Regions from separate parts of the Pseudoalteromonas sp. P1-26 genome, predicted to be linked through region 1. Evidence: predicted binding sites of a transcription regulator. Region 1 holds the regulator's gene; the other holds the start of a gene.

Region 1 (16,420 bases):
TCCACCCCAAAAATACAGCCCTTTTATACTTGGCGTGCTATCTTTAGAGAATAGTTTGGCAAACCACCCCTTCGCGGCCGGTTTGTCTGCCGTTAGGTCATCATAGAGTCTTTGCAAATGGCGCACTGCATTTTCTTGCGCTGCATCATGTACAAAGTCTTCACGTTGTAAATCTTGTTGGTATTTCTGCCAAGGAGTCATAGGTCGTTACAATAAAACACAGTTAAATTTGCACAGTATATTAACACGCATCGTATCTCAGGGTATATTAGCCCGCAGTATGATTTCACAATCAAATTAAGCATATTTTAATAATGATTGGACTATAAATGCTTTTAAAGCATTTGTTTTTGTTATTTTTTCCCAAAGGGGTAGATTTATGGGCACAATTACCTGGATAGGTATTCTAATCATCGTTGCAATTTCAGCATTCTTCATTGGTGCTTTTGTAACCAAAAAACAATTTAAGCAAGACGAACTAGAACAACAAGTCGAGCAAGCTAACAATGCGCTTGAACAATATCGTCAAGATGTAGCTGATCATCTAGCGAGCACAGGTAAGCTAGTATCTAAAATGAAAGATAACTACGACCAGCTACTGAACCATGTAGAAGAAACAAATAAACTACTACTTGCTGATAAAAAACAGCATCCAAATGAGCCGTTCTTTTCTAAAGAAACGACTGAGCAATTACAAAACTCATTACAAGACCGCAGAGGCGATCGTTCAAGTGCCGAAGCTCAGCCTGCTGACTATGTTGTTGGTGAAACGGGCTTGTTCACTGGCTCAGAGAAAGTTTCAGAACATTCTAAAGCCTCTTGATGAACTTTTTTTTGACCCCATAGTCTTTAGATATAACAGCTTTATATCTAAACCAAGAAAAGGGCTGCTTATGCAGCCCTTTTTAGTTTTTGCTTTATCTCTGAAGTGGAGTAAACCCAGACTATGAAAATGAAATTATCTGTTATCAGTGCTGCTATTTTATCTTCTAGCTTATTATTAAGTCCTGCAATTTCAATGGCAAAACTTCCTGTTGCTGTAAATGGTCAACAATTGCCAACCCTAGCACCTATGCTTGAACAGATCACACCGGGAGTGGTGAGTATTCAAGTGTCAGGCTCTAAAGAAGTTCGCCGCCGTGCGACTCCTTTTGATGACTTTTTTGGTGTTCCTCGTGGTGGCAGTCAAAAGCGTGAGTTTAGTGGCCTAGGCTCAGGTGTGATCATTGATGCAGACGAAGGTTACGTGGTAACCAATAACCATGTTATCGAAGATGCCGAAAAAATGGTGGTGACCTTAGAAGATGGTCGCGAATATGAAGCAACTAAAATCGGTAGCGACAAAGAATCAGATATTGCCTTATTGCAAATTGATGCAGAGGACTTAACCGCGCTTAAAATTGCCGATTCGGATCAGTTACGTGTAGGTGATTTTGCTGTTGCCATTGGTAATCCATTTGGTTTAAGTCACACAGTAACATCAGGTATCGTCAGTGCCCTTGGCCGTAGCGGTTTAAATATAGAAGGTTATGAAGACTTTATTCAAACCGATGCAGCTATCAACCAAGGTAACTCAGGCGGCGCGTTAGTTAACCTTAATGGTGAGCTGATTGGTATCAACACCGCTATCTTAGGTGCATCTGGCGGTAACGTGGGCATTGGCTTTGCAATTCCATCTACTATGATGAAAAACCTTATTGACCAAATTATCGAACACGGCGAAGTACGTCGCGGTTCGCTAGGTATTTCGGGTCGCCCACTTGATGCAGGCCTTGCTAAAGCACAACAACTCGACGTGAAGCAAGGCGCTTACGTTATGCAAGTAATGGATGATACCGCAGCAAGTAAAGCGGGTATCAAAGCCGGTGATGTAATTATTAGTGTCGATGGCACCGAAATTAGTGGCTTCCATGAACTACGCAGTAAAATTGCTACACTAGGTGAAGGCAAAAAAGTAAAACTGGGCATTTACCGAGATGGCAAAGTTAAAACTGTTAATGTCACGCTCGATGGTGCATCAGCCACAACTGCCGCAGGCGAAGAGACACACCCAGCTTTCCAAGGTGCAACATTAGAAAACACTCAGAAGAGTGATGGTAAAGGTGTTGAAGTAACCGGCGTGCAAGCACGTTCTCCTGCTGCTCGCGTTGGCCTTGAAGAAGGTGACGTGATCATGCAAGTGAACCGTCAACGCGTTGAAACAATTCGCGACATGAATAAGATCATCGAAAATACCAAAGGTAACATCGTACTAGGTGTTAAGCGCGGTAGAGAGCTTATTTTCGTACTGATCCAGTAAACCTAGTTGATAAATCATGAAAAAATAACAGCGGTGCTTGCCGCTGTTATTTTTTTTGTGCCATCATTAAGGGATTGCTCACTGATAATAAGAATACTGTGCTAAAACTTTTTAAATTTATCCTTCCTCCGCTTTTCACCGGTTTAGGCATTGCCTTTTTAGTGGTGTTATTTAGCCCAAGCCTTCGTAGCACACTGTTACCAGATATGAATTTACCTGCGGCGATATCATCAGAGCATATGAGCTTTGCTGATGCAGTGCAAAAAGCAGCACCGTCGGTTGTTACTATTTTTTCAGAAAGCATTTCCAATCAACCGCGCTATAAACGCCAAAACACCGTTCAAGCTCTTGGCTCTGGTGTGATCATGACCCAAGACGGCTATATTCTGACTAACTACCATGTAATTAAAAATGCCGATCTCATTATCGTCACGCTGGCTGATGGCCGTCGCTTTTATGATGTACAAGTGATTGGTTTTGATACTCAAACAGATTTAGCGCTATTAAAGATCAGCGCTGAGCATTTACCAAAAATTCCAGTAAATGATAAATTTAAGCCACGTGTTGGTGATGTTGTTTTAGCGATTGGAAACCCGCTTAACTTAGGCCAAACCATTACCCAAGGTATAATCAGTGCGACGGGTAAACAAAACTTAATCGATAGCCCTTACAGCAGCCTGTTACAGATGGATGCTGCGATTAACGTAGGTAACTCAGGTGGCGCGTTAGTCAATTCACGAGGTGACTTAGTCGGTATTACCTCGGCACAATTTAAAACTCATGAAAATCTCGATATTCAGGGTATCTTTTTTGCGGTACCTTACTCGATTGCCAAAGATGTGATGGATAAGCTAATCAAACATGGTCGTGTCGTTCGTGGCTATTTAGGCTTCAGTGGCACAGGTATTGATAGCACGGGCAAAGATGTAAGCGATAGCTTTACACCTGTTGCAGGCATGCGTATTTCTCAACTTGATCCATTTGGCCCAGCTTGGAAAGCAGGCATCAGAGAAACTGACATTGTAATCAAAATTGGCGGTATTCCTGTAGCCAACCCACAACAAGTGCTCGAGAAACTTGCGAATACAGAACCAGGTAAAGAGCTTGAATTTGAGATTTACCGCGATGGTAAAGTCTTAAAAGTGATGGTAACTGTTGCTGAACTCGAAGACGAGCAGTAGTTACTGAAACAACACAGATATAAAAAAGGCCTAACTGATGTTAGGCCTTTTTTATAAGTCTTAGCGATTAGCTTGAACGACGCTTGATATTGGCACCTAGAGCACTCAACTTATCTTCAATGCGTTGATAACCACGATCTACGTGATAGATGCGGTCAACAATAGTCTCACCTTGAGCAACGATGCCAGTAAGAATCAGACTTGCCGAGGCACGTAAATCAGTTGCCATTACCTGTGCGCCCGATAAGCTTTCGGTATCCCCACAAATTGCTGTATTACCTTCTAAGCGAATGTTTGCGCCCATACGCTGTAACTCAGGCACGTGCATAAAACGGTTTTCGAAAATCGTTTCTGTGATGGTTGCACTGCCCTTCGCTACCACATTTAAAGCTGTAAATTGCGCTTGCATATCGGTAGGGAAACCCGGGTGTGGCATAGTCTTAATATTAACCGCTTTTAGTTCGCGGCCACGCATATCAAGGTAAATGCTGTTATCAGTGACTTCAACCAAGGCGTTGGTAGCACGCAACTTTTCAATCACAGGATCAAGACTATGGTGGTCTGTATTTTTACAAAGCACTTCACCGCCAGCCATTGCCGCCGCAACCAAGAAAGTGCCTGTTTCAATGCGATCAGGAAGAATGCTGTACTCACAACCCGATAGTGACTCAACCCCTTCAATTTCGATACGGCTAGTGCCTGCACCGCTGATCTTCGCACCCATCGCAATTAAGCAATTAGCAAGATCGGTAATTTCAGGTTCGCGAGCTGCATTTTCAAGTACTGTTTTACCGTCAGCCAGCGTTGCTGCCATCAGTAAGTTTTCTGTTGCGCCAACACTGACCATCTCCATAAAGATTTCAGCGCCTTTTAAGCGACCATCAACCTTTGCGTTGATGTAACCATTTTCAACCTTGATGATAGCGCCCATGCGCTCAAGACCTTGAATATGGATATCAACTGGGCGAGCACCAATTGCACAACCACCAGGCAGTGATACTTGCGCTTCACCAAAACGGGCAACTAAAGGACCTAATGCAAGTACTGAGGCACGCATTTGCTTTACCAGATCGTACGGTGCAAGCGTTTTATCAACCGTCGCACCATCAATGATTAGCTTGTCTTGCTGCCACTCTACATTTGCACCCAGTGTTTTTAACAAGGCTTCTGTGGTGCCAATATCGCGTAAACGAGGAACATTACTAAAGGTACTTTTGCCCTGCCCTAAAAGCGCAGCAAAAAGAATTGGAAGAGCGGCATTTTTAGCGCCAGAAATAGTGACTTCACCTGCCAGCGAGGTGCCACCTTGAATAACAAATTGATCCATTAGGAGGCCCTGCGACTATTGAGGTAAAATAAATTTTTGTTCGCGTTTCCATTCAGTCGGTGTGAACGCTTTAATAGATACAGCGTGGATTGTACCGTCTGAGATTGTTGACATTAACGGAGCATAAACCAACTGTTGCTTCTTCACGCGAGATAAACCATCAAAACACTCACCAACAGCAATCACTTCGTAGTGGCTACCATTTGCTTTAACAATCACTTCATCTAGTTTTAGTTCGTCGCGTAATAACGTTTCGACTTGGCTTGTTTCCATAAATCTCACTCAAATAAGTTTGTGACCTGACCCAATTGCATTAAATTTTGCAGTTGTTCAGGGCTATTTTGCAGTTCAAGGTGAATACCTTGCAGCTTTAATTCTGCGAAAGAGTGAATTAACCAAGCTAAGCCCGCTGTGTCAACCCTAGATAGCCCAGAAAGGTCAAAATACCATGTTTTATGGCTAGAATCTGGCTTGACGTTCAGAAGGCGTTCACGGCCAATTGAATTTCGAGTCAGTTCGCCACTGACTCGAAACTGGTTATCTTCAAGTTGAGTAATCTCGACTTTACTCATCGCCACCATCACCTCTAAATTGCACTGGCAGTTGGCTCTTCTGCTCTAGTAAGTCACTTACATAATCTAGACCATGTTGGCGTAAAATACCTTGTAATTCACTTTGTTTAGCATCAAGCAAACTAATACCTTCTGCGATCATATCGTACGCGCCCCAGTCACCACTGCGGTCTTCACGTACTTTAAAGTCGATTCTGATATCAGGTTTACCGGCTTCAACAATCTTAGTTTTAACAACCACCACATCTTGGCCTTTGAAAGGCTGAGGCGGAGCAAACTCAACGCTTTGATTAGTGTATTGAGTAAACACACCTGCGTAAGTAGCAATTAAATACTTTTGAAAAACGTCAATGAAGCGTTGTAACTCTTTAATCGCTTTCGCTTTTTCCTCTTTATCTTCGATAGCACGCACCTTTGACACGTGATTACCTAGTACGCGCAGTGCAGCATACTTGTAGTCAATGTAAGGCATTAGCTCTTCTTCTACGATAACGCGTAGATGCTCTTTGTCTTTCGCAATAAGAGGTTGGTCTTTAGTAATACGTGCAAAAGTATTATCTGACACTGTACGAACCATTTTGTACGGGTCTTTTAAATCAACCTTAGGTTCAGCGGCTTGTGCGTTTAGGCTAAACAACACAGCAATACATAATAAAAACTTCTTAAACATAATTATTCACCACCCTGGTTGAATAAGAACTGACCGATTAACTCTTCTAAAACAAGCGCTGATTTTGTATCAGTAATGTAGTCACCATCTGCAAGCGCTTTACTCTCAACACCAAATAAATCATCTAGATCTGTATCATGCTCACTTGCTGTTACATCTTCACCCATACAGCGTTGCTCAGCAGATTCAGGAGCAATAACAGGGTTAATGCCTAAGTACTGCTCACCTAAAATACCTGATGTTAAAATAGAGATTGATGTTGTGTCTGAAAACTTACATAAGTAATTTGCATCAATCGCCATATTAACCACAGGCACAAACTCTTTTGGGTGAATAAAGATTGATTCAACTCGGCCAACAACCACACCACCTACTTTAATCGGCGCACGTGCTTTTAAAGAACCAATGTTTTCAAACTTTGCGTTCAGTTGGTAAGTCTCACCACTACCACTAATGCCGGCATTCGCAACTTTAAATGCTAATAATGCAAATGCAGCGATACCAAGGGCTACAAAAAAGCCAACTAATATTTCTAATTTCCGTGAATTCATCTTTATACCCTAATTAGCTGGTAAACATTACCGCTGTTAAAATAAAGTCAAAACCTAATACCGCCAATGACGAGTGCACAACGGTTTCTGTTGTCGCTTTACTGATCCCCTCAGATGTAGGAACACAGTCATAGCCTTTATAAAGTGCAATCCAAGTCACAATCATGGCGAATACAAAACTCTTAATCATGCCGTTCACAATATCTTGTTGGAACGACACTTGCGCTTGCATGATTGACCAGAAGCTTCCTGAGTCAACACCAAGCCAATCAACACCCACTAAATGAGCGCCGATAATAGCAACCGCAGAAAATATTAATGCAAGTAATGGCATACTGATAAAACCAGCCCAAAAACGCGGTGCAATAATGCGTTTAAGTGGATCAATCGCCATCATTTCTAAACTTGATAATTGCTCGGTTGCTTTCATTAAACCAATTTCAGCAGTAAGTGCACTGCCCGCGCGGCCTGCAAACAGTAACGCAGTTACTACAGGGCCTAACTCCCGTAATAAGCTCAATGCCACTAAAGGCCCTAAGCTATCTTCAGCACCATAGCCTACTAATACGGTGTAACCCTGCAGGGCGAGCACCATACCGATGAATAAGCCTGACACCATAATGATTAAAAGAGATTGCGAGCCCACCATATATAATTGGCGAACAAGTAAAGGCGTGCCTTTTTTGAAGTTCGGCACATTAACGAGTGCACCAAACAGCATCTGAGTTGAACGGCCAAGCGCGGCAAAGCGCCCTAATGTTTTGTGACCTAACTTCTGGAATAGATCAAGCATTATGCACTCCTAGTAATTCATCATCATACGCAGGAGCTGGGAAATGGAATGGTACAGGACCATCCGATAAACCATTTAAGAACTGTTGCACAAGCTCAGATTCATGGTTTTGCATTTGCTCTGGTGAACCTTCGCCTATCACCCCTTGATCAGCAATGATGATCACGTGATCAGCAATGCTCATAACCTCTGTTACATCATGGGTCACGATAAGTGATGATAAACCTAGCACCTCATTCAGTGATTTAATTAGCTTAACTAACACACCCATAGAGATAGGATCTTGGCCAGCAAATGGCTCATCGTACATGATAAGCTCTGGATCAAGAGCAATTGAACGCGCTAAAGCAGCTCGGCGAGCCATACCACCAGAAAGCTCAGACGGCATTAAGTCTTGTGCACCACGTAAGCCGACAGCTTGTAATTTCATTAAAACGACAAGACGGATTAAATCTTCGCTGAGTTGAGTATGTTCGCGCAAAGGAAAGGCGATATTGTCAAACACTGACATATCGGTAAATAAAGCGCCACTTTGAAACAGCATACTCATTTTGGTGCGGGCAGCATAAAGTTCCTTGCGAGTCATGCCAGGAATGCTGTTGCCTTCAAATAAAATGTCACCAGAATCAGGTTTAAGCTGACCGCCAATTAAGCGCAACATGGTGGTTTTACCAATGCCGCTTGGTCCCATGATAGCGGTAATCTTGCCTTTCGGAATGTTAAAACTCATATTTTTATATATGATTCTATCGCCCCGTGAAAAGGTTACATCCTTGATTTCTACTATTGATTGCGACAAGTCGCTCTCCATAACGTTTTTCACTAGTTTTGCCATTTTAAGGGTTTTTTAGTCAAGATGGAAAAAACAAATCGTAAAATTTTGTAATATTTTCTATCAATAAATTCTAAAGCTAGCTGCAAAGAGCTTAACGAAACCTGAAATTTAGTTTCCTTGCTAAGCACGCTTTATGCTCGCCAGCCCATTCTTTTACTTATACTTTCAGGTTCGCTTTTGTTACTATTTGCAGTCATCTGTATAAGTAATGTTGGCGTATCACAATGGTGACTTCTTTTGTCATTTTAATTATTGGTTTTGCTGCACTCGTTTGGAGTGCCGATCGGTTTGTTTATGGGGCGGCTGCACTCGCAAAAAATATGGGGATCCCCACCCTAATCATTGGTTTAACCGTTGTTGCTATGGGCTCATCAGCCCCTGAAATGATGGTATCTGCGTCGGCAGCACTTGCTGATAAAACAGATACTGCGGTAGGTAATGCGGTCGGTTCTAACATTACTAACATCTTACTTGTACTTGGTGTCACAGCTTTACTACGCCCTCTTTCAGTATCTTCAATGACACTTAAACGCGAAATGCCGCTGGTACTGTTAATCTCAGTAGCCGCTTGGTATGTGTTCTCAGATAACTATTTTTCGTTCGCTGAAGGCATTGCCTTGATGATTGCTTTTGCTGTGTTTATTGGTGGTTTAGTTATTGTTTCTCTGCGTGCTAAAAACCAAGATGACCCATTTGTCAGCGAAGCATGTGAAGATGTTCCGAATGATGTCAGTACCAAATCTGCCGTATTTTGGTTAGTCATCGGCATGATTTTATTACCAATTAGTTCACACTTTTTAGTTGAATCAGCCGTTGATATTGCGAAATATTTTGGTCTATCAGACCTTGTAATAGGTTTAACCATAATTGCTATTGGTACCAGCCTACCAGAGCTGGCGGCCTGTATTGCTGGGGTATTAAAGAACGAAGACGATTTAGCGCTCGGGAATATCGTTGGCTCAAACATTTTCAATTTACTCGCCGTATTACCACTTGCGGGTATTATCAACCCATCAATTATTGACCCTTCTGCGGCAAACCGCGATGCACTTATCATGATTGCAGCAACGATTGTATTGATTGCCATGTCATTGAACTTTAAAGGTGCTCGTCGTATCAATAGAGTAGAAGGTTGCTTCTTGTTAATCGCATTTATTGCATATCAGGGCTATATTTTCAGCCAAGTAGGATAATTAATGACACAACCTAGCTTTATCGCGCAGGGTAAGCGCGTACTCGAAATTGAAGCACAAGCTTTACAAGAAATTGAGCAATATATAAATCAAGATTTCGATAACGCTTGCCAATTAATGTTCCAATGTACAGGTCGTATTATTGTGATTGGTATGGGCAAGTCTGGCCACGTTGGTAATAAAATTGCGGCGACCCTTGCAAGTACTGGCACACCGGCATTTTTTGTTCATCCTGGCGAAGCAAGCCACGGTGATTTAGGCATGATCACCCGTGATGATGTGGTGATGTGTATTTCGAACTCAGGCGAAACCAGCGAAGTACTTAGCATTATTCCTGTTATCAAGCGCATTGGCGCAAAAATGATTTCACTAACAGGCAACCCAGACTCAACCATGGCAAAACTGTCTGATGTACATGTGTGCATTAAAGTAAGCCAAGAGGCATGTCCATTAGGCCTTGCGCCAACTGCAAGTACCACAGCGACCTTGGTTATGGGTGATGCAATAGCGGTTGCGTTACTTGAAACCCGTGGTTTCACAGCCGATGATTTTGCGCTTTCGCACCCGGGTGGCAGCTTAGGTAAACGTTTATTGCTTATATTAGATGATGTGATGCACGCAGGCGACGCCACGCCAATCGTTCGCGAAACCCAAAGCATTAAAGACGCACTAATCGAAATGTCAGCCAAGGGCCTTGGTATGACCGCGGTGATTGGTGCAGATGAAAAGTTAGTCGGATTATTCACTGATGGTGACTTACGCCGTATTTTAGAACAGCGCACCGATATCCATAACACGGCAATTAGCCAAGTGATGACTCGTTCATGTACAACTGCTCGCCCTGATATGCTTGCAGCTGAAGCTTTAAATATTATGGAACGTAAACGTATCAATGGTTTAATTGTGGTAGATCAAAGTAATACGCCAATTGGTGCCCTTAATATGCAAGACCTATTAAAAGCAGGAGTTCTTTAAGCAATGACATTCGCCGAGCTATACCAGCCTCTTAGCCCTGATGTGAGTCAGCGCGCACAAAAAGTAAAATTGCTAATCTGTGATATAGATGGTGTTTTTTCTGATGGCCGAATTTATTTAGGTAATGATGGCGAAGAGCTTAAAGCATTTAATACTAAAGATGGCTTTGGTATTAAAGCGCTCATTAATAGTGGCTTTGAAGTGGCTGTGATTACTGGCCGCCATTCACAAATAGTTCAGCAGCGAATGACTAGCCTAACAGTTCAGCACATTTATCAGGGACAAGAAGATAAGCTGATTGCTTATCAAGAGTTAAAAGATAAACTGGGGCTGACTGATGAACAAATTGCCTATATTGGTGATGATGGTCCAGACTTACCAGTAATGGAAAAAGTAGGGTTTGCTGTTGCTGTAAACGACGCACACCCACTGATTAAAAAGCTGGCTCATTACACCACATTATTACCAGGTGGCTTTGGAGCTGTGCGTGAATTAACTGATTTACTCATGTTAGAAAACGGTAAGCCGTTAACTAGCGATGGAACCAGCGCATGAATATAGCCCGTATTTTACTGAGTATTGTTTTTGTTTGTTGCATGGTGTGGTTATGGTACCCGTACTTTAACCAATCAACAGACACAATAACTAGTGAAGACGAGATCATCGCAACACCTGATTACACTGCTGTGGCGTTAAAGCAAACAGCGTATGATGAGCAAGGCAAAATTAGTCATAAAGTGGCTGCTGCTAAAATGGAGTTGTATCAACAATTAGGGTTTACCTTTTTTGAGCAACCTATTTTTACTATTTATGGCGACCAGCATGTTTGGCAAGTAAAAGCCAAAGAAGCCACATTGTATGAAAACGATCAGCTGATTTTTGAAGGGGATGTAGTTGCTAAAAACTTAACCCACAACGGCATGATTGAAGATATAAAAGCAGAAAACATTAATGTCGATATTGATAAAATGACCATGTTTTCTAAGCAACCTGTGACACTAACAGGACCGAATTTAAAGATTACCGGTAAAGGCTTAAAAGCCGATTTAAAAACCGAAATTGTTGAGTTAACTAACCATACACGAACCATATACTATGACCAATAAACTGAAGAAATTACTCCTGATCCCAAGCTTATTGATTGCCTTTTCGGGCGCAGCTGCCGAGCAAACAGGCGCTCAAATTAGCATTAGCTCAGATCGCCAAGTAGGTAAACTAAAAGATGGCGTTGGCATATTTGAAGGTAACGTAGAGATCGTGCATGGTAATCGTCGTATTACCGCTGAACGCCTTGAAGCACACGGCGGTGACACCGAGGGTACAGTAGAGTTAATTATTGCCACAGGTAAGCCTGCTTACTTCGAAGAAAAGCAAACTGATGGCACCGTGATGAGCGCCAGCGCCGAAGAAGTTCGTTATGATGTTGCAAAACGCTTCTTAACCTTAAATGGTGAAGCTGAAGTTACTCAAGCTGGTCAAAAAGTGACAGCAAAAAGCATTACCTATGATATGGCACAGCAGCTGATCAGTGCTGAAAAAGACGAAAACTCAACAGATCGTGTACACACTATTTTAGTGCCTGTTGAAAATAAAAAAGACAATAAAGGCCAACCATGAGTACATTAAAAGCAGAGCTTTTAGCTAAGAGCTATAAAGGCCGCCAAGTGGTTAAAAATGTCGGTCTTGAAGTTGAAGCGGGCAGCATTGTTGGCTTGCTTGGCCCAAATGGTGCGGGTAAAACCACCACCTTCTATATGATTGTAGGCCTAGTTCCAAGCGACAAAGGTAAAATCAGCATTGATGATAACGATATTACCCTTTTGCCAATGCACAATCGTGCCCGCTTAGGTATCGGCTATCTGCCACAAGAATCGTCAATTTTTCGAAAGTTAACGGTTTACCAAAACTTGATGGCTATTTTAGAAACCCGCAAAGATCTAAACAAAGCAGGTCGCGAAGAAACACTAAATAGCTTACTCGATGAATTCAGCATCCAACACATTCGCGATAGCCAAGGTATGGCGCTGTCAGGTGGTGAACGCCGCCGCGTTGAAATTGCCCGTGCATTAGCCGCTAATCCTAAATTTATTCTTTTAGATGAGCCTTTTGCTGGTGTTGATCCGATTTCAGTGTTAGATATAAAGAAAATTATTGAGCACCTAAAAAATCGTGGTATCGGTGTACTAATTACTGACCATAATGTTCGAGAAACCCTTGATGTTTGTGAAAAAGCCTACATTGTTTCTCATGGGGAGCTAATTGCATCAGGCACACCTGAGCACGTATTAGCAGACCAAACTGTACGCGATGTATATCTAGGCGAGCAATTCAGGCTGTAACCATTACGCCAGCGACTAGAGCATCTGCTAGACTAATAACAATGACAATAAATCGATAATGACTTAACTGTGTTTGCACAGTTATCGATAACTTTAAAAGGATTGTTAGGGATACATGAGGCAATCATTACAGCTGCGCATGGGCCAGCAACTTACAATGACTCCACAACTGCAACAAGCTATTCGTTTGTTGCAGCTCAGTACATTGGATCTCCAGCAAGAAATTCAAGAAGCGCTTGATAGTAATCCCCTACTTGAAGTGGAAGAAGCGGATTACAATGAAGAAAGCACCGGCAAGAATGAGCAAAAAGCGGAGTCTGACGATGTGCAAGTCAGCGCGTCTGCCGAAGAAGCACCTAGCGAGTACGAGCAAGAAAGTAGTGATGCTCTCAATAAAGACACCGTAAGCGATGACTTAGCCATGGATGTTACTTGGGATGAGTACATGAGTGCCGCCCCTTCAACATCATCAGGGCCAATGCCTGAAGATGAGTCTATCTATCAAGGTGCATCAACCGAAACTCTTCACGAATACCTAATGTGGCAATTACAGCTCACGCCATTTAGCCCTACTGATGAAGCGATTGCTGTCGCAATTGTAGAAGCTATCGATGATTCAGGTATTTTAACGGTAAGCTGTGAAGATATCGTCGAAAGCTTTAATCAAAATAACGATGAAGAAGAAATCGAACTTGATGAAGTCGAAGCGGTCTTAAAAAGAATTCAGTTATTTGATCCTGTGGGTATTGGCGCGCGCAGTTTACAAGAATGTCTGTGCATTCAGCTACGCCAATTCGATGCCGATACGCCATATTTAGCTGAAACTAAAATGGTTTTATCTGAGCATATCGAATTATTAGCGAGTCGCGACTATCGAACTTTGATGAAAAAGACTAAGCTTAAAGAAAACGAGCTTAAAGAAGTGATGACGCTCATCCACAGCTTAAATCCTAAGCCTGCGGATAGCATAGTACGCGAAGAATCTGAGTACGTTATACCTGATGTATCAGTGAAAAAAGTGAAAGGCCGCTGGGTAGTCGAGTTAAACCCAGATTGTATGCCAAAGATTAGAGTGAACAGCCAATATGCAGCTATGTCTCGCTCTGTTAAATCAAGTAGCGACAGCCAATTTATTCGCTCTCACTTACAAGAAGCAAAGTGGTTTATTAAGAGCTTAGAAAGCCGTAACGATACGCTATTAAAGGTGACCAACTGTATCGTTCAACAACAACAAGCTTTCTTTGAGCATGGCCCTGAGGCAATGAAGCCGATGGTGCTAAATGATGTTGCTGAAATGGTCGAAATGCATGAATCGACGATTTCACGGGTAACAACGCAAAAATATATGCATACCCCACGGGGTATTTTTGAGTTGAAATATTTCTTCTCAAGCCATGTCAGCACCGAAAATGGTGGTGAGTGTTCTTCTACAGCAATACGCGCTTTAATCAAGAAGTTAGTCGCTGCAGAAAACTCAGCTAAACCATTGAGTGATAGCAAAATTGCAGATATATTGGCTGAGCAAGGAATTAAAGTAGCTAGACGTACAATTGCAAAATATCGTGAGTCTCTAGCAATACCTCCGTCTAATCAGCGTAAGAGTCTGATTTAGACGTTTTACATAGAAGGAAAAATGCTTATGCAACTAAATTTAACTGGTCGTCATGTAGAAATCACAGATTCATTAAGAGACTATGTAAACACCAAGTTTGCAAAACTAGAAAGGCATTTTGACCATATTAATAATGTTCATGTCATTCTAGATGTAGAAAAATTAAGCCAAAAAGCAGAAGCAACTTTACATGTAAACGGAGGCGAATTATTCGCTTCTACAGAACATCAAGATATGTACGCAGCCATTGACTCACTGATCGATAAACTTGATCGCCAAGTCATTAAACACAAAGAGAAATTAGCTCGACATTAAATTATGAAACTAAGTTCACTTACTAACCAGGACTGCAGCAAAGCTGCGGTCCTTTTTAATAGCAAAAAAAGAATTCTTGAATATATCAGCGAACTGGCCCACCAGCAGCTTCCTCATTTATCGCAACAAGATATCCTAGATGCTTTACTCAACCGAGAAAAACTAGGTAGCACCGGCATTGGCCGAGGTATTGCTATTCCACATGGCCGAATGAGCGGCGCAGATGAGCCTCATGCATTTGTGATAGTGAGTGAATCCCCTATTAATTTTGATGCAATTGATAATCGTCCAGTTGATATTTTTGTGGCACTCATCGTACCAGATGGTGACTGTCAGCTTCACCTAAAGACCTTATCAACAATTGCTGATAGACTTAAAGATAAAGAATTTTGTAAACAGCTGCGTAGTGCTACTACCGATCAGCAACTGTTTCAGGTCATATCAGCAGAGGCATAAATGGAATTAATAATTATCAGCGGTCGCTCAGGCTCAGGTAAATCGGTCGCTTTACGAGTACTTGAAGACTTAGGCTATTATTGCGTTGATAATATTCCGGTTAATTTACTGCCTTCGCTCGTACGTAGTGTGTCTGATAACTACGATAAAATAGCGGTCAGTATCGACGTACGTAACTTACCGAAAGAGCAGCAAGAATTTAATGATATTCTTGAGTACCTGCCAGGTTTCGCAAACCCAACACTATTCTATTTAGACAGTGATGACCAAACTCTGATCAAACGCTTTTCAGAAACACGCCGCTTGCATCCACTATCTATTGATTCTTTGCCGCTTGATCTGGCCATTAAACAAGAAAAAATCCTGCTTGATGTGTTGATCACTCGCGCTGACTTTATGATTGATACCACTGATCTGAGTGTTCATCAGTTAGCAGAATCAATTCGCGAAAAGATTTTAGGTAAAAAAGATAAAAAGCTAATTATTACTTTTATGTCGTTTGGCTTTAAGCATGGTATTCCAAAAGAAGCTGACTACGTTTTTGATGCACGCTTTTTACCTAACCCACACTGGGAACCTGATTTAAAGCCACTAACTGGCCTTGATCAACCAGTAAAAGATTACCTAGCTAGCCACAGCATAGTGCAAAAGTTCACTTGGCAAATACAAACCTTTGTGCAAACTTGGTTGCCACATTTAGAGCGTAATAACCGCAGTTACCTGACCATTGCTATTGGTTGCACCGGCGGCCAGCATCGCTCTGTTTACTTAGCGCAAACAATTGGTGAGAGCTTTGCCAAAAGCCATGCTAATGTAAAAATTCGCCACCGCGAACAAGACATTTAATTAGGCACCAACAATGCACGCTGAAGATACCTTTTTAATTCAAAACAAACTTGGCTTACATGCTCGTGCTGCTACTGTTTTAGCGCAATTAGCACTGCAATTTGATGCCAAAATTACGCTTTATCAAGATGATAAAGAAGCTGAAGGCGACAGCGTGTTAGCATTAATGCTACTTGAAAGTAGTCAGGGTAAAGAAGTTCGCGTTGTGTGCGAAGGCCCTGACGCCGATGCTGCATTAACGGCAATCGGCGAATTAATTGCACAACGCTTCCACGAGCAAGAATAGCATTTGCTAAGACTTCAAGGTTTACGGTAAACTTAATTCGGATATTTAAAATTCCCTTTAAATATCCTACTTTTATATCGCTCGCTTTTCTAAATTACAAAACTCTTAATAAATTTATCGCAGTGCGACGATATCTCTGCAAATACACTACAAAGCAACTATGCTGTATT
Region 2 (16,420 bases), on a different contig from region 1:
AGGTCACCTTCTACAGTGTACTTGCCAACTGCTTCACGCAATACGTCAAGTGTTTCGTCTGAAAGTTCACCGATTTTTGTGGTCTCGGCGATACCAGTCGCTGCTAAGATTTCCTTAGAGCGAGTCTTACCTATGCCATAAATAGCAGTTAAACCGATAACTGCATGTTTATGATCAGGGACGTTAATGCCAGCGATACGGGCCACTAACACATCTCCTATATTTGAATTTGGTAATCATCTGTTTGAAAAGCCCGTAAGGATACTCAAACGAAGACCAAATCACAACTAAAAACACAGGCCGAGTAAATAACTCAGCCTGCACGACTGTTTAATTAGCCTTGCCTTTGCTTGTGCTTAGGCTCACTGCAAATTACGCGTACTACACCAGCACGTTTAATAACTTTACAGTTACGGCATATTTTCTTAACGGAAGCACGTACTTTCATTGCTCAACTCCGTAAAATGACCTTATCGACCGTAGCCTTTAAGGTTTGCTTTTTTCAGCACAGAATCATACTGATGTGACATCAGATGCGTCTGTACTTGTGCCATAAAGTCCATGATTACAACAACGATAATCAAAATTGATGTACCGCCGAAATAGAATGGCGTTTGCCATGCCATAGTCATGAATTCGGGCACCAGACAGATAAAGGTTATATACAAAGCACCTGCCAATGTCAGGCGTGTCATCACTTTATCAATGTATTTAGATGTCTGCTCACCTGGACGAATACCTGGGATAAATGCGCCAGATTTTTTCAGGTTATCTGCTGTTTCACGCGGGTTAAATACCAACGCGGTGTAGAAAAAGCAGAAGAAGATAATAGCCGCAGCTAAAACCATCGCATATAAAGGTTGACCTGGAGTCAACGTTGTAGCGATTGCTTGTAGCACATCAGCGACCGGACCTTCACCCTGGCCGAACCAGCTTGCAATTGTACCAGGGAACAGAATTATACTGCTAGCAAAGATTGGTGGAATAACACCCGCCATGTTTACTTTCAGTGGTAAGTGCGTGCTTTGAGCAGCAAATACCTGACGACCTTGTTGACGCTTTGCATAGTTAACGACGATACGACGTTGACCACGTTCAAAGAATACAACTAGGTAAGTAACAGCGAATACGATTACAGCAATCAATAACAGTACAAGTACATTCAGATCACCTTGGCGCGCCATTTCGGCTGTCGAACCAATAGCAGACGGCAGGTTAGCTACGATACCAACAAAAATCAGAACTGAGATACCGTTACCGATCCCACGTTCTGTAATTTGTTCGCCCAACCACATTAGGAACATAGTACCAGTTACTAAACTCACTACAGCAGTGAAGTAGAAACCGATGCCTGGGTTAACAACTAACCCGTCCATCATGCCCGGTAAGCTGGTAGCAATACCGATTGATTGGATTGTAGCAAGCACAAGCGTGCCGTAGCGTGTGTACTGGCTAATTTTCTTACGCCCTTGCTCACCTTCTTTCTTAAGCTCTATAAACGGCGGATACATATGCGTTAATAGTTGCGTAATAATCGAAGCCGAGATATACGGCATAATACCCAGTGCTAACACTGAAGCTCGCTCAAGCGCACCACCGCTGAACATGTTAAACATTTCAACAATGGTGCCCTTTTGTTGCTCGAAGAAATCGGCAAGTACAGCGGCGTCAATCCCAGGGATCGGCACGAATGAACCTAGACGGTAAATAATGATAGCACCTAATACAAATAGTAATCGACGCTTCAATTCCGAAAGCCCACTTTGTGCACTTTTCATATCTTGACCTGGTTTAGCCATTAGTACTTCCTTAGTCTTCTACCTTGCCTCCGGCAGCTTCGATAGCTTCGCGAGCACCTTTAGTCACTTTAAGACCTTTAACGGTAACTGCGCGTGAAACTTCGCCAGATTTAACTACTTTAACGAACTGGATGTTCTTTTTAACTAGACCAGCTGCTTGTAACGCGTTTACGTCTACTACATCGCCTTCAACTTTAGCGATTTCAAAAAGGTTAACTTCAGTAGATACTAATGATTTACGTGAAGTGAAACCAAATTTAGGTAGACGACGTTGCATAGGCATTTGACCGCCTTCGAAACCAACGCGAACTTTACCGCCAGAACGTGATTTTTGGCCTTTATGACCACGGCCACCAGTCTTACCAAGACCAGAACCAATACCACGACCTAGACGTTTCTTTTCAGTTTTTGCACCAGCAGCAGGTGAAAGTGTATTCAAATGCATCGAATTAACCCTCAACCTTTACCATGTAAGAAACTTGGTTAATCATACCACGCACACATGCTGTGTCTTCTAACTCAACAGTGTGATTGATACGACGTAGACCAAGACCGCGTAATGTAGCTTTATGCTTCGGTAAACGACCGATAGAGCTCTTTACTTGTGTTACTTTTACAGTTTTATTAGCCATGGTTTACCCCGTGATTTCGTCAACGCTAAGACCACGTTTAGCAGCGATTGACTCTGGAGAGTTCATGTTCTCTAGAGCAGCAATCGTTGCACGAACGATGTTGATCGGGTTAGTTGAACCGTATGCTTTTGACAATACGTTCTGTACACCAGTTACTTCTAGTACTGCACGCATCGCACCACCGGCGATGATACCTGTACCTTCAGAAGCAGGCTGCATGTATACTTTAGAACCCGCGTGGCGACCCTTGATTGGGTGCTGTAGCGTGTTACCGTTAAGGTCTACACTGATCATGTTGCGACGTGCTTTTTCCATTGCTTTTTGAATAGCAGCTGGAACTTCACGTGCTTTACCATAACCAAAACCTACTTTACCTGCGCCGTCACCAACTACTGTTAGTGCAGTGAAGCTAAAGATACGACCACCTTTAACCACTTTAGACACACGGTTTACCGCGATTAGCTTTTCAGCCAAATCAGGCTGTTGTTGCTTTGCTTCTACGTTAGCCATTGTCTACTCCTAGAATTGCAGACCGGCTTCACGCGCTGCATCAGCAAGCGCCTTCACACGGCCGTGATATTTAAAGCCACTGCGATCAAAAGCAATCTTTTCGATGCCTTTGTCAGCTGCACGTTCAGCAACCGCTTTACCAACTGCTTGAGCAGCTGCAACGTTACCTGTGCCTTTAACTGTTTCGCTAATTGCTTTTTCAACAGTAGAAGCAGCAGCCAGTACAGTACCCTCAGCAGTAACTACTTGAGCGTAAATGTGACGTGGCGTGCGGTGGATAACAAGACGCGTTGTGCCTTGTTCAATATAATTTCTACGAGTGCGTTTAGCACGACGTAGACGAGCTGTTTTTTTATCCATCGTCTTACCTTACTTCTTCTTAGCCTCTTTACGGCGTACATTCTCGTCCGCGTAACGAACACCTTTACCTTTATAAGGCTCAGGTTTACGGTATGCACGGATGTTAGCAGCTGTTTGACCAACTAACTGCTTGTCTACGCCCTTAACTAGAACTTCTGTTTGGCTTGGTGTTTCAATCGTAATACCTTCTGGTACTTCGAAATTCACTGGGTGTGAGAAACCAAGAGTTAAGTCTAATACTTTGCCCTTAGCTGCTGCACGGTAACCAACACCTACTAACTGAAGTTTCTTCTCGTAACCTTCATGCGTACCAACAACCATGTTGTTGATTAGAGCGCGAGCAGTACCTGCTTGTGCCCATGCATTAGCTACGCCTTCACGAGGTAAAGTTGTAATAACGTTGTCGTTAACTTGTACTTCAACAGCGTCGTTGATAGTACGAGTTAATTCACCGTTTTTGCCTTTAACTGTGATGTCCTGGCCTTTTAATGTAACTTCTACACCGGCAGGAACATTGATTGGTGCCTTTGCTATGCGAGACATAGTTCCCCTCCGATTAAGCTACAAAGCCAATGATCTCACCACCAACGCCGGCACTACGTGCTGCGCGGTCTGTCATTAGGCCTTTAGAAGTTGATACGATAGCGATACCAAGACCACCCATTACCTTAGGTAATTCGTCACGTTTCTTATAGATACGTAGACCAGGGCGGCTAACACGCTGGATGTTTTCAATAACAGCTTTGCCTTCGAAATATTTTAAATCGATAGAAAGCTCAGGCTTCGCTTCACCGCTTACAGCGTAATCTGCGATATAACCTTCATCTTTTAATACTTTAGCTACTGCTACTTTCAGTTTTGAAGTTGGCATCGTTACTGATACTTTCTTCGCTGACTGACCGTTACGGATACGTGTAAACAAATCCGCAATAGGATCTTGCAAGCTCATAGTCTTACTCCCGTGATACTATTACCAGCTAGCCTTTTTAAGGCCAGGAATTTCACCGCGCATAGCTGCTTCGCGAACTTTAATACGGCTCATGCCGAATTTGCGAAGGTAACCATGTGGGCGGCCCGTAACGTTACAACGATTACGTTGACGTGAAGAGCTAGAATCACGTGGTAAAGCTTGTAGCTTTAATACCGCGTCCCAACGATCATCGTCAGATGTATTAACATCACTGATGATAGCTTTTAGTGCCGCACGCTTTTCAGCGAACTGAGCAACTAATTTCGCACGCTTTGCTTCGCGTGCTTTCATAGAATTCTTTGCCATAACCCTACCCTTATTTCTTGAATGGGAAGTTAAACGCTTCTAACAACGCACGGCCTTCATCATCTGTTTTCGCAGAAGTAGTGATTGTGATATCCATACCGCGAACACGGTCTACTTTATCATAATCGATTTCTGGGAAGATGATTTGCTCACGTACGCCCATGCTGTAGTTACCACGTCCATCAAAAGACTTAGCACTTACACCACGGAAGTCACGGATACGTGGGATAGCGATTGAAACCAAACGCTCAAAAAAGTCCCACATACGCTCGCCACGTAGGGTTACTTTACAACCAATTGGGTAACCTTCACGCACTTTAAAGCCTGCAACTGATTTGCGTGCTTTAGTGATTAGAGGTTTCTGACCAGAGATTGCTTCTAGATCCGCAACAGCGTTATCTAGGATCTTCTTGTCAGCTAGAGCTTCGCCCACACCCATGTTTAATGTGATCTTTTCGATCTGAGGGACTTGCATGACAGAGCTGAAACCAAACTTCTCTTGAAGCTCAGCAACTACTTTGTCTTTATATACTTCATGCAGTTTCGCCATCATTCTACTCCAACTATTAGATAGTTTTACCAGTAGATTTAAAGATACGTAATTTCTTACCATCTTCAATCTTGAAACCTACACGATCTGCTTTACCCGTTTCCGAGTTGTAGATCGCAACGTTTGATACGTCGATAGACGCTTCTTTCTCAACAATACCGCCAGCTTGGTTCAACTGAGGAACAGGCTTTTGGTGCTTCTTGATTAAGTTGATGCCTTCGACAAATACTCGACCAGATTCAGCAACAACTGAAAGCACTTTACCGCGCTTACCTTTGTCTTTGCCTGCTAGTACGATTACTTCGTCATCACGACGGATTTTTGCTGCCATGATAGACTCCTTATAGTACTTCTGGTGCTAGTGAAACGATTTTCATGAACTTTTCAGTACGAAGTTCACGAGTCACAGGGCCGAAGATACGAGTACCAATTGGCTGTAAGTTATCGTTTAAGATAACAGCCGCATTGCTATCGAAACGGATCAAAGAACCGTCCGGACGACGAACGCCTTTTTTAGTACGCACAACTACCGCGTTTTTAACATCACCTTTCTTCACTTTACCGCGAGGAATAGCTTCTTTTACAGAAACTTTGATGATATCGCCAACCGCTGCATAGCGACGGTGCGAACCGCCAAGGACTTTAATACACTGCACTTTGCGAGCGCCGCTGTTATCAGCAACGTCCAGCTGAGTTTGCATTTGGATCATGTTAATGACCTCCGGTGTAGAAATTACAACACGCCTTAATTTTGTTTAAAATCAAGACATTTCGGTTAAATTCCACTCAAAAAACAAGCAAGTTGTCTCTTAAGGGCGGGCAATTGTAGCAGCAATGGCAAGGAAGTGGTAGGTTATTTTTTAATTAATTTGGAATTAATCGCAATGCCTGCATTGAAGAATTACAGCAGCTTGCTGGTTTGTTATTGATTATAAAACAAACAGGGCGCAAATGCGCCCTGTTTTTGAGTTTAATTAAATTTTTATTAATTACCAAATAGACCTTTTAACTTGTCTTTAATTTTATCTTTGGCTTTTTCTTTGACTTCTTCTTTCGCCGCATCACTGACATCTAAGCTATAACCAACATCATGGAATGGGCCTTTGATACGCAGTGGAATTTTAAAGCCGGTACTATCATCGGTCGTGCCTTGCCCTTCGATTGAATCAACAATCCCCGTTACCAAGCGATAGTCTACATTCGTCATAGGTAAATCAACTTTACCTGAGCCTGTAATGCGAATAAGCGGGCTAAGTAGCGACAGATCTTTATTTTCACCAACACCGTTAGTGAATACAAAACTGCCCTGCAATGCTGAGAAGTCTGTTTGCTGTGAGTTATCAAATCCAGTATCTAAACCTTCTGATACTGCGCTTAAGTTACCTTTGATAAGCTCTTTTGCTTTACGAACCATCTCTGCAATGTTGGCCCCTTTTACCGCACCATCAGCAAACTCAAAGCCTAACTTACCATTTAAAGCATTGATAAAGCTCTTTTGGCTTTGACCTGTGGTCGTTAGATCCCAGTTTAGAGAGCCTTTACCCATCAACTTATCGAAACCAGCCGCATCAGTTAGTAATGGCTGCGCATCAATTTTATCTAAAGAAAAGTTAGTACTAATTTTATAAGGTGTTTGCTTGGCGTTTACGGTTATCACACCTTTACCATTGCCCTCATAAGCAACAAACTTGTCTAGACTAATTTTAGCCACGGCATTTTTTAGGTTCACCGTTAACTGGTTTTCACCAAGGGTAATATCATTGGCTTTTAAGCCACTTGAACGCACGACTACATTTGCATCAAGTGCATTTAAGCCGCTCATATCAATTGCAGTATCATCCCAAACAATTGGTTGTGCTGGCGCATCTGCTGCAGGCTCTGCTTGCTCTTCTTTAGCTACACCCTCTGGTAGGTAAGGGTTTAGATCAAGCATACCTAAATCAATATCGGCATTCACAGCTAAACGATCACCAAGCTTAATATCGCTTTTACCTTTAATTTGCAGCTCATCTAGGGTGGCAAGTAGCTCTGTAAGCTTAAACTGCTGCCCTTTTAGATGCATTGACCCTTTTACATTAAATGCATTAAACGCAGTTTCTTTTGCATTAAGTTCAACACCTTGCCAGCTCGCAATATTTTTCACTGAGTCACCACTGACAGAAAGAAGCCCTTGCACGTCATTACCCATTTCTGCAATTGCACCTTTAAAATTCAAATCGACTAAGCGTGAATCAACCTCAGTGCTTACATTAAAGGTTTCGCCTTCAATCGCTTTAACAGGTGTATCTAGCGTGACATCTAAATCAAAGCGCTCACCCATATAGGTAATACCGCCTTTTAACTCTAAGGTCTTACGAAGAGAAGGTAATAGGATTGCTAATTCTAAATCGCTTATCTGTTGCTTTGCCCCGGTTTTACCATCTAGATAAGTGAAAGTACCACCGTAGATTGCTACTTCACCAAGTTCGATGTCAAAGTTATCTGGTAAGTTAACAGCGCCAGAACTCTTTTGCTGCTCTGTCTGTGGTTGCTCAGCAACCGCATCAAATAATTGCCAGTTTGCTTTACCATTTTTATCGGTTTCTAACAAAATTGTTGGTTCGTTAATAACGAATTTATCAAGTTTAAACTCACCGCCAAATAACGACATCCACGGGATACGGATAGCAAGTTGCTGCATGCTTGCCATATCTTTTTGTGAGCCTGTTTGCATATTGGCAAAGTGCACATCATTCAATTCGAGTTTTAATGATGGAAATACCGACAGCTTTTTATCGCCATTAATAGTCAGACTACGACCTGTGGTTTGTTCTACTTGCTCCGATACTTTATTAAATATCGCGTCTGTAGGTATTAGGAATGGTGCTGCGACTACCAATGCAATCAGTAATACGAAGATGACACCAACGATTTTCAGTAAGGTTTTCATAATCATCCTTAAAAATGGGCAAACAATGTTCTTATCATAGCGGGAGTTAGGCGCAATTGCATTGCCCAACACATAAAAAGGTTTGTGAACAAGCTTAGGTACAAGAATATGAATCAGCGCTGAAACCATTTGATACCTATAGGTTACAAAAAAATCTTGACCGCATGATACCTTAGGGTTATATTGATACCTGTAGGTTACATTTGAGTTTAAAATAAAAGGAAACGATTATGTCTAAGCAAGATATCAAAACAGAAGAAAAGTTTATGAGTCATAACGCATGGTTTTCAATATTCATGGGAGTCACGTTATTAATTATTAGTGTTTACCCAATGCTCAAGCAAACATCAGCACCGTTACTGTTTATTGGCGGTACCGCATTTTTAGGATCTTTCTTTATGTTTGTAATTAGAGGGGGATTTACATGGAAACTTGGTTATCGCCTTACGTATAAGGATGAATTTTTAAATACGATTGATACCATCGCTTATAAACATGTAGTGCTTGGATTGCTTTCTAGCATGGGGGCTATTTTTTTATTGTCTGATGAACTTGCTTTAAATGTATCTCATAGCATGATGGCCACATTTTACCTTGCTTTGATGTGTTTGATATATGGCGTATCAATTCTTTGGCAAAGTAGAGACTAGGTATAAAAGTGCAAAATAATATCGCTAAATTTCGTAAAGATAAGGGGTTATCGCAGCAAGAACTTGCTGATGCCATTGCAGTATCACGTAAAACCATCAGCACAGTTGAAACCGGCCGCTTTATACCCTCGGTGATTATCGCGTTAAAAATTGCTACTCACTTTGAACTCAGTGTTGAGCAATTATTTACACTCGATGACAATGATTAATAAACCACATCAGCCGCAATCTTACTTATAAATTATCAGTAAGATTGCATCATTCCATTACTTCGGTATGATGCACGACCCTGTTGTTTTTGCACCCTGTGTACTAAAATTAAACAACCCAATTTGGTCAAAACTGGAGTATCGATTAAGCATGAAGAAACTGCTTATTTCACCGTCAAAAATGGCGCTTGGCGAGCAAGAAAGTCAAATTTATCAAAATATCCTCAAGCAAGCCTCTGATATCAGCTTAAACCTTATGGCAGTTAAAGTAGAAAACCACCCTGAAGACTTTTTAGGTTGGTGCTATGAGCTATTAAGTGCAAGCCGTGATCGCATTAACTACGATCTGTTAGAAGATAAGCAATTACCCACTCTTAAAAAACTTCATGACTTATTAATTTCTGCAATCAGTTTTTTGCAGTTAAAAACATTAAGGGTTGCGCCATGGCCTGTTATTGCAGGCTTCATCGAGCAGCATAAAGAGCTTGTAGCCCTTGATGAGCAACTACGCTTAGCTAATTACATTGCCGCAATTAAATCGCAATCCCTAAAAGAGATGATCCCAGAAGACCGTTTAGCGTTTTCAGGTAAACACAGTGCCTCGCTTGATCCAAGCAGCTATAACTTCGACGTTGAATGGTTTGCTTCTACTAAGAACGCAAAAGGTTTCCACCAAATGTTGAGTGATTTGCCAGGTGCATTCGATGAGGCGCTTGTACACATTCCACTTGAGGGTGAAGTAACGCAAGAACATTATCAGCATTTTATGGTCGCTTACTTCATGGCATTTAATGGCAGCGATGAAAAGCCAACGCTTGCTCCTGCTACTCGCTTGCTTGCGATGCGCCGACCTGACGTGTTTACACCAATCGTAAATAGTAAACTTGATGCCCTTTGTGCGGCATTAGGCATTACTAAGCTTAATAACCGTGATTTTGAGCGCTACTGGCAAGATGTTGTCGAAGCAATACATAGCATGCCTTGGTTCAAAATGGCCAGTGCAGCAAATGAGCTTGAACAATCTCTGGTTGAAATCAAAGCCCTATTGCCTAGCTTCTTTTATTATGCAGATAAAAGTACCGCTGATAACTCTAACTATATTAAGTTGTTAAACAAACCTAAGAGTACCACAAGCTCAGCAGGTAAAAAGACCGTACGCCGTGGCAAAGAATCAGCAGAGATACTGGTGGACCGAGCATTAGCAAGTGATGATATCCCTGAACATATCAAAGCTAAGCGCGATTCAATCATCAGTGAAGTTGAAAAAGGCCGCAGTGTTGAAGAAACCATTACTCTAATGCGTGCAATTTTCGGCTAAGTTACTCTCAAATAAGCAAAACCCGGTTGCTTCGCAATTGTGCAACCGGGTTATTTTTTGCACCACACATGTGCGCATGAACAATTCAAATAACCATCCTTTTCACAATTAAACAAGTTTAAAAGCCTGTTTTTAAAGCCTTTAAGCATAAAATATCCCGCTCGGAATTAACTTGGCACAACCAGTGCAATATCGTATCCAGACAACACATAGAAAATGTCCTCAAATAATAACCAGACTGCAATCTGAAAATGGGACAAAATCAACATAACAACAGGATACAGAAACATGCTAAAACTAAAAAAAACGGTCGCAGCAAGCGCCCTTGCGCTATTAACTTTGAGCTCAACATATAGCTATGCAGAAGTTACAGCAAACGCTGCGGCAACTTCAAACTACTTATGGCGTGGTCAAGAGCAAGGCGGTGGTGATGCTGCAATCCAAGGTGGTATCGACTACGCAAGTGAATCTGGCTTTTATGCGGGTACTTGGGTATCGAATGCTAGCTGGGCTGACGACATGACTTACGAGCTAGACCTTTATGCTGGTTTTGGCGGTGAAATCAATGAAACCTTTAGCTACGATGTTGGCTACATTTATTATGCATACCCAGATGCAGCGTCTTACACAGATGCAGACTTCTCAGAAATCTACGGTAGCATTAGCATGGGTAGCTTCACCTTTGGTGCAGCAGTCCTAGCAACATCAGCAGCAAGCGGTGACGGTACAGATTTTGGTGACTCTCTATATTTAAATGCTGACTACAGTTTCCCAGTTGGCAGTACCGGTGCAGAAATGGCCCTTCACTTAGGCCATTACTCAGGGGATTTCATTGGTGATGATGACATCATCGACTACGGTGTTTCAGTGTCGAAAGACGGCTTTACTTTCGGTCTTTCAGACAACGACATTGATGGTTCAGATCTAAAAGTGTATGTCGCTTACGCGGTTGACTTCACTTTATAAAGAATGTGTTACTTGCTGCAACACGAAGGGCCGTTAAGGCCCTTTTCTAGTTTTGGGCTATATATTAAGGTACACTATGCCCGGTTGAGCCTTGCCAAATGCGATACCATTGTTCACGGTTCATAGTAAGCTGCTTAGCTTCAACAGCTGATTTAACACGCTCAATATTACCCGTACCAAGTACCACAGACGGTGCACTTGGGTGCATTAACAGCCAAGCATAAACAACTTGATCAATGGCTGTGGCGCCAATTTCAGCACCAACTTGCTCCAACACTGCACGTAAACGCACCGCTTTTTCATCATCACTTGAGAATATACGACCCCCAGCTAATGGTGACCAAAGCATAGGTTTGATATCGAGCAATTGGCATTGGTCTAAGCTACCATCATCAAGGGCTTTCATTTCGTAAGGTGAAAACTCAATTTGATTAGTCACAAGCTCAAAATCTAAACGCGACTGCAACAAGCTAAGTTGCGATGGGGTAAAATTAGATACACCAAAATCAATCACGTCACCATTTGCTTTTAAGGTATTAAATGCTTGTGCCATTTCATCGGCGTTCATTAAGTAATCAGGGCGATGGATAAGTAATACATCTAAACGATCAGTGTTAAAGTTTTTAAGTGACTGCTGTGCTGAGGCAATTATATGCGCGGCACTTGAATCATAATGGTTTGCTTTGCCTTGTAATCCTAGGCTGGCAAACGCAGGCTTAATACCACATTTAGTGATTATTTTGATTTCATCACGAATACTTGGTTTTAGTTTAAGTGCTTTACCAAATTCGGCTTCACAACCGTATTCACCATAGATGTCAGCATGATCGGTATGTGACACACCCATCTCAATTGCATTTTCTAAAAAACTTAAGCATTGCTGTGGCGTTATCTGCCAATCTAACAAGCGCCAGAATCCTAATACCAACTCATCAATACAACGACCATTGCTATTCACCATAACGACCTACTATTCCTAATAAATTCGACTCAAATTAATCCTTTAACCATATCACAGATTTACTAATCACAGCTGTTAACATACAGTTACAAAACAAATTGCTAATTTGTTACTAAACAGGATATTTTAGTACCTAAAAACAAATGTTATAAAACAAGGAATAAAAAATGAAATCATCAAATGTCATGACCGCATTGGTTGATATTTTTATCAGCCCGAGCAAAGCCTTTAATGGTTTAAAGGAAGCAAAAGGTTGGTCTTTTGTTGCCTTTATTTTACTTGCCGGCATCCTCGCTGCCAGCATGTTTGCTTTTTACAATAAAGCTGACCCGCAGTTTTTAATCGATCAACAAGTGGCTGCTGCCAGTGTTGATGCCACCATTGCAGAACAAAAAATGATTCGCCAAAGCATGGAGCAAACCATAGATATGCAAGTATGGTTTGCTATGTTTGGTGGCATCATTGGTTTGGCTGTTATTAATGCTCTAATGGCAGGCTACTACCTATTTGTATCTAAGCAAGATCCAGAAGCTAACTACGGTTATGGTGCGTGGTATGGCTTTGGTGTGTGGACCATGATGCCAATGATTATCTCAAGTCTTGGTTTACTCATCTTAGTATTAACTGCGAGTACCGACCAAATCTCACAGACGTTATTTAACTATGCTTCGATTAACCAACTTTTAATTGGTTTAGAAATTGGCCACCCATTCTACACCTTACTTGAAAGTCTCAATATCTTTTCTATTTGGGGTATTTTCATCGCAGCTATCGGTTTAAAGAGCTGGACTAATTTCACTTTCAATAAAGCGCTACTGTTTGCAGCTCTACCAAGTATTGTTATTTACGGTATTTGGACTGTAATCGCTCTCGTTTAATTCTGCTTTGAGCGGCGATATGCCGCTCTTAACTACCAAGGAAGTAACATGAAAAAAGCCATTATTATTGGCCTCGCTGTTACAGCATTTGTCGCTTTACTGATTTCAAAACAAGTCACAGGCAATAAAGATGCACCAGAAATGCATATTGCAGAAGTTGAACAAGGCAATATTGCCGATTCAATTTTAGCCTCTGGCAACCTCGTGTTTAATACCCAAGTGCAACTGCGCTCAGAAGTGACAGGCCGTGTAGCGAAAGTGTTTGTTGAAGAAGGCGAAAGTGTCACTGAGGGCGATATTTTAATGCGCCTAGATACGACCGCGTTTGAATCTGAAGTTGCACGCAACAAGGCCGTGCTTCGCGCGACCGAAATCGATATAAAGCATAGCGAAACCCGATTAAAAAATATCGAGCGTCAACTAAGCCGCCAGAAAGAGCTTTATGAAGTGGGCCTTGCAGGCCAAGAAGTGTATGAAAACCTACAAAATGCCCGCGATTTAGCAAAAATAGATATTGAAGCAAGACGTGAAGCTTACAACCAAGCCCAAGCATCGTTATTGATTGCTGAAGACCGTTTAAATAAAAGCGTGTTTCGCGCTCCAATGAGTGGCCTACTTGCTTCGGTAAATATTAAAGAAGGTGAAACTGTTATTGCGGGAACAACTAACATTATTGGCTCAGACTTGATGCTAGTAGCTGATCCAAGCGCAATATTAGCCGAGCTTCGAGTGGATGAGACCGATATTGCCGGTATCAAATTAGACCAACATGCAGATATCTATGCCGCCGCTTACCCAAATCAACCTTTCACTGGCAAAGTAATAAACATTGGCACATCAGCAAAAAATCAAGCCGGTTCTCAGGGCTTATCATTTAAAGTCAAAGTACTGCTTGATGCCACTGACCGCCAGCTTTATGCCGGAATGAGCTGCCGCGCAGAAATCGCCACAAGCATTGCCGAAAATGGCTTAAAACTGCCTATTGAAGCTATTCAAAAAGAGGATGATAGCTACTTTGTCTGGAAGCTTAATGCAGATAATACAGTAACTAAAACAGCTGTTACGGTAGGTATTTCTTCAGATATCGAACAAGCACTAACCAGCGGTGTTGCAAAAGGAGATCGTATTGTTATCGGCCCAGCTAGACCACTTAGCTCACTAAAAGAGGGTGATACGGTAGCCGTTAAAAACAGCCCTGAAAAAGGTGCTAACTAATGTCTGCGGTGATCAAACTCAGTAATATCAATAAACAATACAAAATGGGCGAACAAGTTTTCAAAGCCCTTGATGATATTAATATTGAAATTGCACAAAATGAGTATGTTGCCATTATTGGCCCTTCGGGTTCAGGTAAATCAACCCTGATGAACTTGCTTGGCTGCTTAGATACTCCCACCAGTGGTGACTACTATTTAAAAGATAAGCTAGTAAAGCGCATGACCGAAACGGAGCTTGCTCATCAGCGTAATGAAAGTGTTGGCTTTATTTTTCAAAGCTTTAACTTATTACCACGAGCATCCGCCCTTGAAAATGTTATGCAGCCCTTAGTGTATCGATTTATTTCTGCCAAAGAGCGAAAGCAACAAGCGCTCGAATCATTACAACGGGTTGGTCTTGGCGATAAGGTAAATCACCTTTCGAGCCAGCTTTCTGGTGGCCAACGTCAACGTGTCGCTATAGCTCGCGCACTGGTTACTAAGCCCCACATTCTACTTGGTGATGAGCCTACCGGTAACTTAGATAGTAAAACCACCACTGAAATCATGGCGCTGTTTGATGAACTTCATAACGAAGGGCACACCATCATTTTGGTTACTCATGAACAAGATATTGCTGATCACTGCCAACGTGTTATTCGCTTAGTTGATGGCAAGGTTGTTAGTGATACCCGTAAAGGCGAAGGAACAAGACAACATGTTTAAATCTGCTATCGCTGTAATGGAAGGTACAAAAGCCGCACTGATGGCAATTAAAGCCAATGCGATGCGCAGTGCCCTTACCTGCTTAGGCATTATTATTGGTGTTGCAGCGGTTGTGACCGTGGTGGCAGTGATGCAAGGGTTTACCAAGCAAATTAATGATCAGCTTGCTGATATGTCTCCCGATGTCACCAATATAAAACCTTACACTAGCGTAGAAAAAGAAATGGTAGGTCAACAAGCAAAGTTAACCTACAGCGACTTTTTAACTCTAAAAGCCCGAGTGAAAGAAGCCGAAACCTTTACTGCGCTAATGTTTACTTGGCGCTTTTCTGGTGCAGCAGAGTATGGCAATAAAAGTCATGCTTCACGGGTAATGGGCACCGAGCAAGACTACCAAAAAGCTTATCGCACCTACCCAGAACTCGGGCGGTTTATTCGCGCAGAAGATGATGAAAAACGCCGTCGAGTGGCGTTTATTGGCCCTTCAATTATCGAAAAGCTTAACCTGCCTGAAAACCCTGTAGGTGAGTATATCAAACTCGGTGGTGAGTGGTTTCGCATTATTGGTGTTGCTGAAAAACAAGGTAGTTTATTAGGTTTTGACCAAGACGATTACATTAATATTCCAATAAGTACCATGAGTGCGCTAGAAGGCGGCAGTGTTGATACCAATGTACAAATGATGTTTCGTTTGAAAGATGATGCTAACGAAGCGCAAGTATTGGGTAAAATTCGCCGTATCTTACGTCAATTACATAAACTGAAAGACGGTGAAGATGACGACTTTGAATTTGAAACTGCCGAAAAAGCCCGTGCTAATATCGATAAATTTACCGGAAGTGCTACCGCAATTACCGCGGGGATAGTGGGTATCAGCCTGGTAGTTGGTGGTATTGGAGTGATGAATATCATGCTGGTTTCGGTAACAGAACGTACGCGTGTGATCGGCACCTTGAAAGCATTAGGTGCAACACCTGGCTTTATTATGCTGCAATTTTTAGTTGAAGCTGTGGTGCTATCACTGTTTGGTGGTTTAATTGGTTTAGCGATTGGTTATGGTGCTGCGGCACTGATTTCGTTATCAGTGCCGAGCATGCCAGATGCCTACATACCGGGTTGGGCGATTATGCTGTCATTTGGCTTTACTTCATTGATTGGTATTGTGTTTGGCTTAGCGCCCGCTATTAAAGCGGCACGCTTAAACCCAATTGATGCGCTGCGTTATGAATAACTAGTCTGGCTTATAAGGTACTTGAGCGCAGCTTATTTCAACTGTTTTCGGGTACCAAATAGGCCCAACTTGGTTTACTGCAACTTCAGCTAAGCCATTGGTGAACGACTTATAAGTGTGAACGGTTTGCCATTCGGAATCAGGACACTCCTCAGATAAGTCGACAGGCTTTGAACCTTCGTAAAGCGCTGCGGCAAAGTTATGATGCCATTGCTCTGTTGCAGGCGCT

What was found. The regulator sigma-54, encoded in region 1, starts transcription at its own class of promoters, with help from an activator protein. The targets are predictions, from matches to a motif close to GTTGGCACGNNNNTNGNNT.
Region 2: a site for sigma-54 is predicted at 10,405-10,423, ahead of AN394_RS00105 (TorF family putative porin). Genes of this name have one in related genera too.

Annotation. Positions count from the first base shown of each region.
Region 1 is NZ_LKDX01000003.1:149,687-166,106, forward strand. It holds gene zapE (cell division protein ZapE) at 1-201, opposite strand, end outside; gene AN394_RS03370 (YhcB family protein) at 380-823, shown strand; gene AN394_RS03375 (Do family serine endopeptidase) at 947-2,299, shown strand; gene AN394_RS03380 (trypsin-like peptidase domain-containing protein) at 2,398-3,480, shown strand; gene murA (UDP-N-acetylglucosamine 1-carboxyvinyltransferase) at 3,548-4,807, opposite strand; gene AN394_RS03390 (BolA family protein) at 4,823-5,080, opposite strand; gene AN394_RS03395 (lipid asymmetry maintenance protein MlaB) at 5,086-5,379, opposite strand; gene AN394_RS03400 (phospholipid-binding protein MlaC) at 5,372-6,049, opposite strand; gene mlaD (outer membrane lipid asymmetry maintenance protein MlaD) at 6,052-6,600, opposite strand; gene mlaE (lipid asymmetry maintenance ABC transporter permease subunit MlaE) at 6,614-7,393, opposite strand; gene AN394_RS03415 (ATP-binding cassette domain-containing protein) at 7,386-8,204, opposite strand; gene AN394_RS03420 (calcium/sodium antiporter) at 8,453-9,421, shown strand; gene AN394_RS03425 (KpsF/GutQ family sugar-phosphate isomerase) at 9,425-10,396, shown strand; gene kdsC (3-deoxy-manno-octulosonate-8-phosphatase KdsC) at 10,400-10,951, shown strand; gene lptC (LPS export ABC transporter periplasmic protein LptC) at 10,948-11,502, shown strand; gene lptA (lipopolysaccharide transport periplasmic protein LptA) at 11,492-12,013, shown strand; gene lptB (LPS export ABC transporter ATP-binding protein) at 12,010-12,735, shown strand; gene AN394_RS03450 (RNA polymerase factor sigma-54) at 12,851-14,347, shown strand; gene hpf (ribosome hibernation promoting factor) at 14,375-14,662, shown strand; gene ptsN (PTS IIA-like nitrogen regulatory protein PtsN) at 14,666-15,118, shown strand; gene rapZ (RNase adapter RapZ) at 15,119-15,964, shown strand; gene AN394_RS03470 (HPr family phosphocarrier protein) at 15,978-16,250, shown strand.
Region 2 is NZ_LKDX01000001.1:3,026-19,445, forward strand. It holds gene rpsM (30S ribosomal protein S13) at 1-206, opposite strand, end outside; gene rpmJ (50S ribosomal protein L36) at 335-448, opposite strand; gene secY (preprotein translocase subunit SecY) at 471-1,799, opposite strand; gene rplO (50S ribosomal protein L15) at 1,810-2,244, opposite strand; gene rpmD (50S ribosomal protein L30) at 2,249-2,431, opposite strand; gene rpsE (30S ribosomal protein S5) at 2,435-2,941, opposite strand; gene rplR (50S ribosomal protein L18) at 2,951-3,301, opposite strand; gene rplF (50S ribosomal protein L6) at 3,311-3,844, opposite strand; gene rpsH (30S ribosomal protein S8) at 3,858-4,250, opposite strand; gene rpsN (30S ribosomal protein S14) at 4,272-4,577, opposite strand; gene rplE (50S ribosomal protein L5) at 4,588-5,127, opposite strand; gene rplX (50S ribosomal protein L24) at 5,144-5,458, opposite strand; gene rplN (50S ribosomal protein L14) at 5,469-5,837, opposite strand; gene AN394_RS00085 (AsmA family protein) at 6,113-8,056, opposite strand; gene AN394_RS00090 (hypothetical protein) at 8,287-8,706, shown strand; gene AN394_RS00095 (helix-turn-helix transcriptional regulator) at 8,715-8,915, shown strand; gene AN394_RS00100 (hypothetical protein) at 9,067-10,233, shown strand; gene AN394_RS00105 (TorF family putative porin) at 10,522-11,199, shown strand; gene AN394_RS00110 (aldo/keto reductase) at 11,264-12,157, opposite strand; gene AN394_RS00115 (YIP1 family protein) at 12,328-13,038, shown strand; gene AN394_RS00120 (efflux RND transporter periplasmic adaptor subunit) at 13,087-14,253, shown strand; gene AN394_RS00125 (ABC transporter ATP-binding protein) at 14,253-14,960, shown strand; gene AN394_RS00130 (ABC transporter permease) at 14,953-16,191, shown strand; gene AN394_RS00135 (Bor/Iss family lipoprotein) at 16,192-16,420, opposite strand, start outside.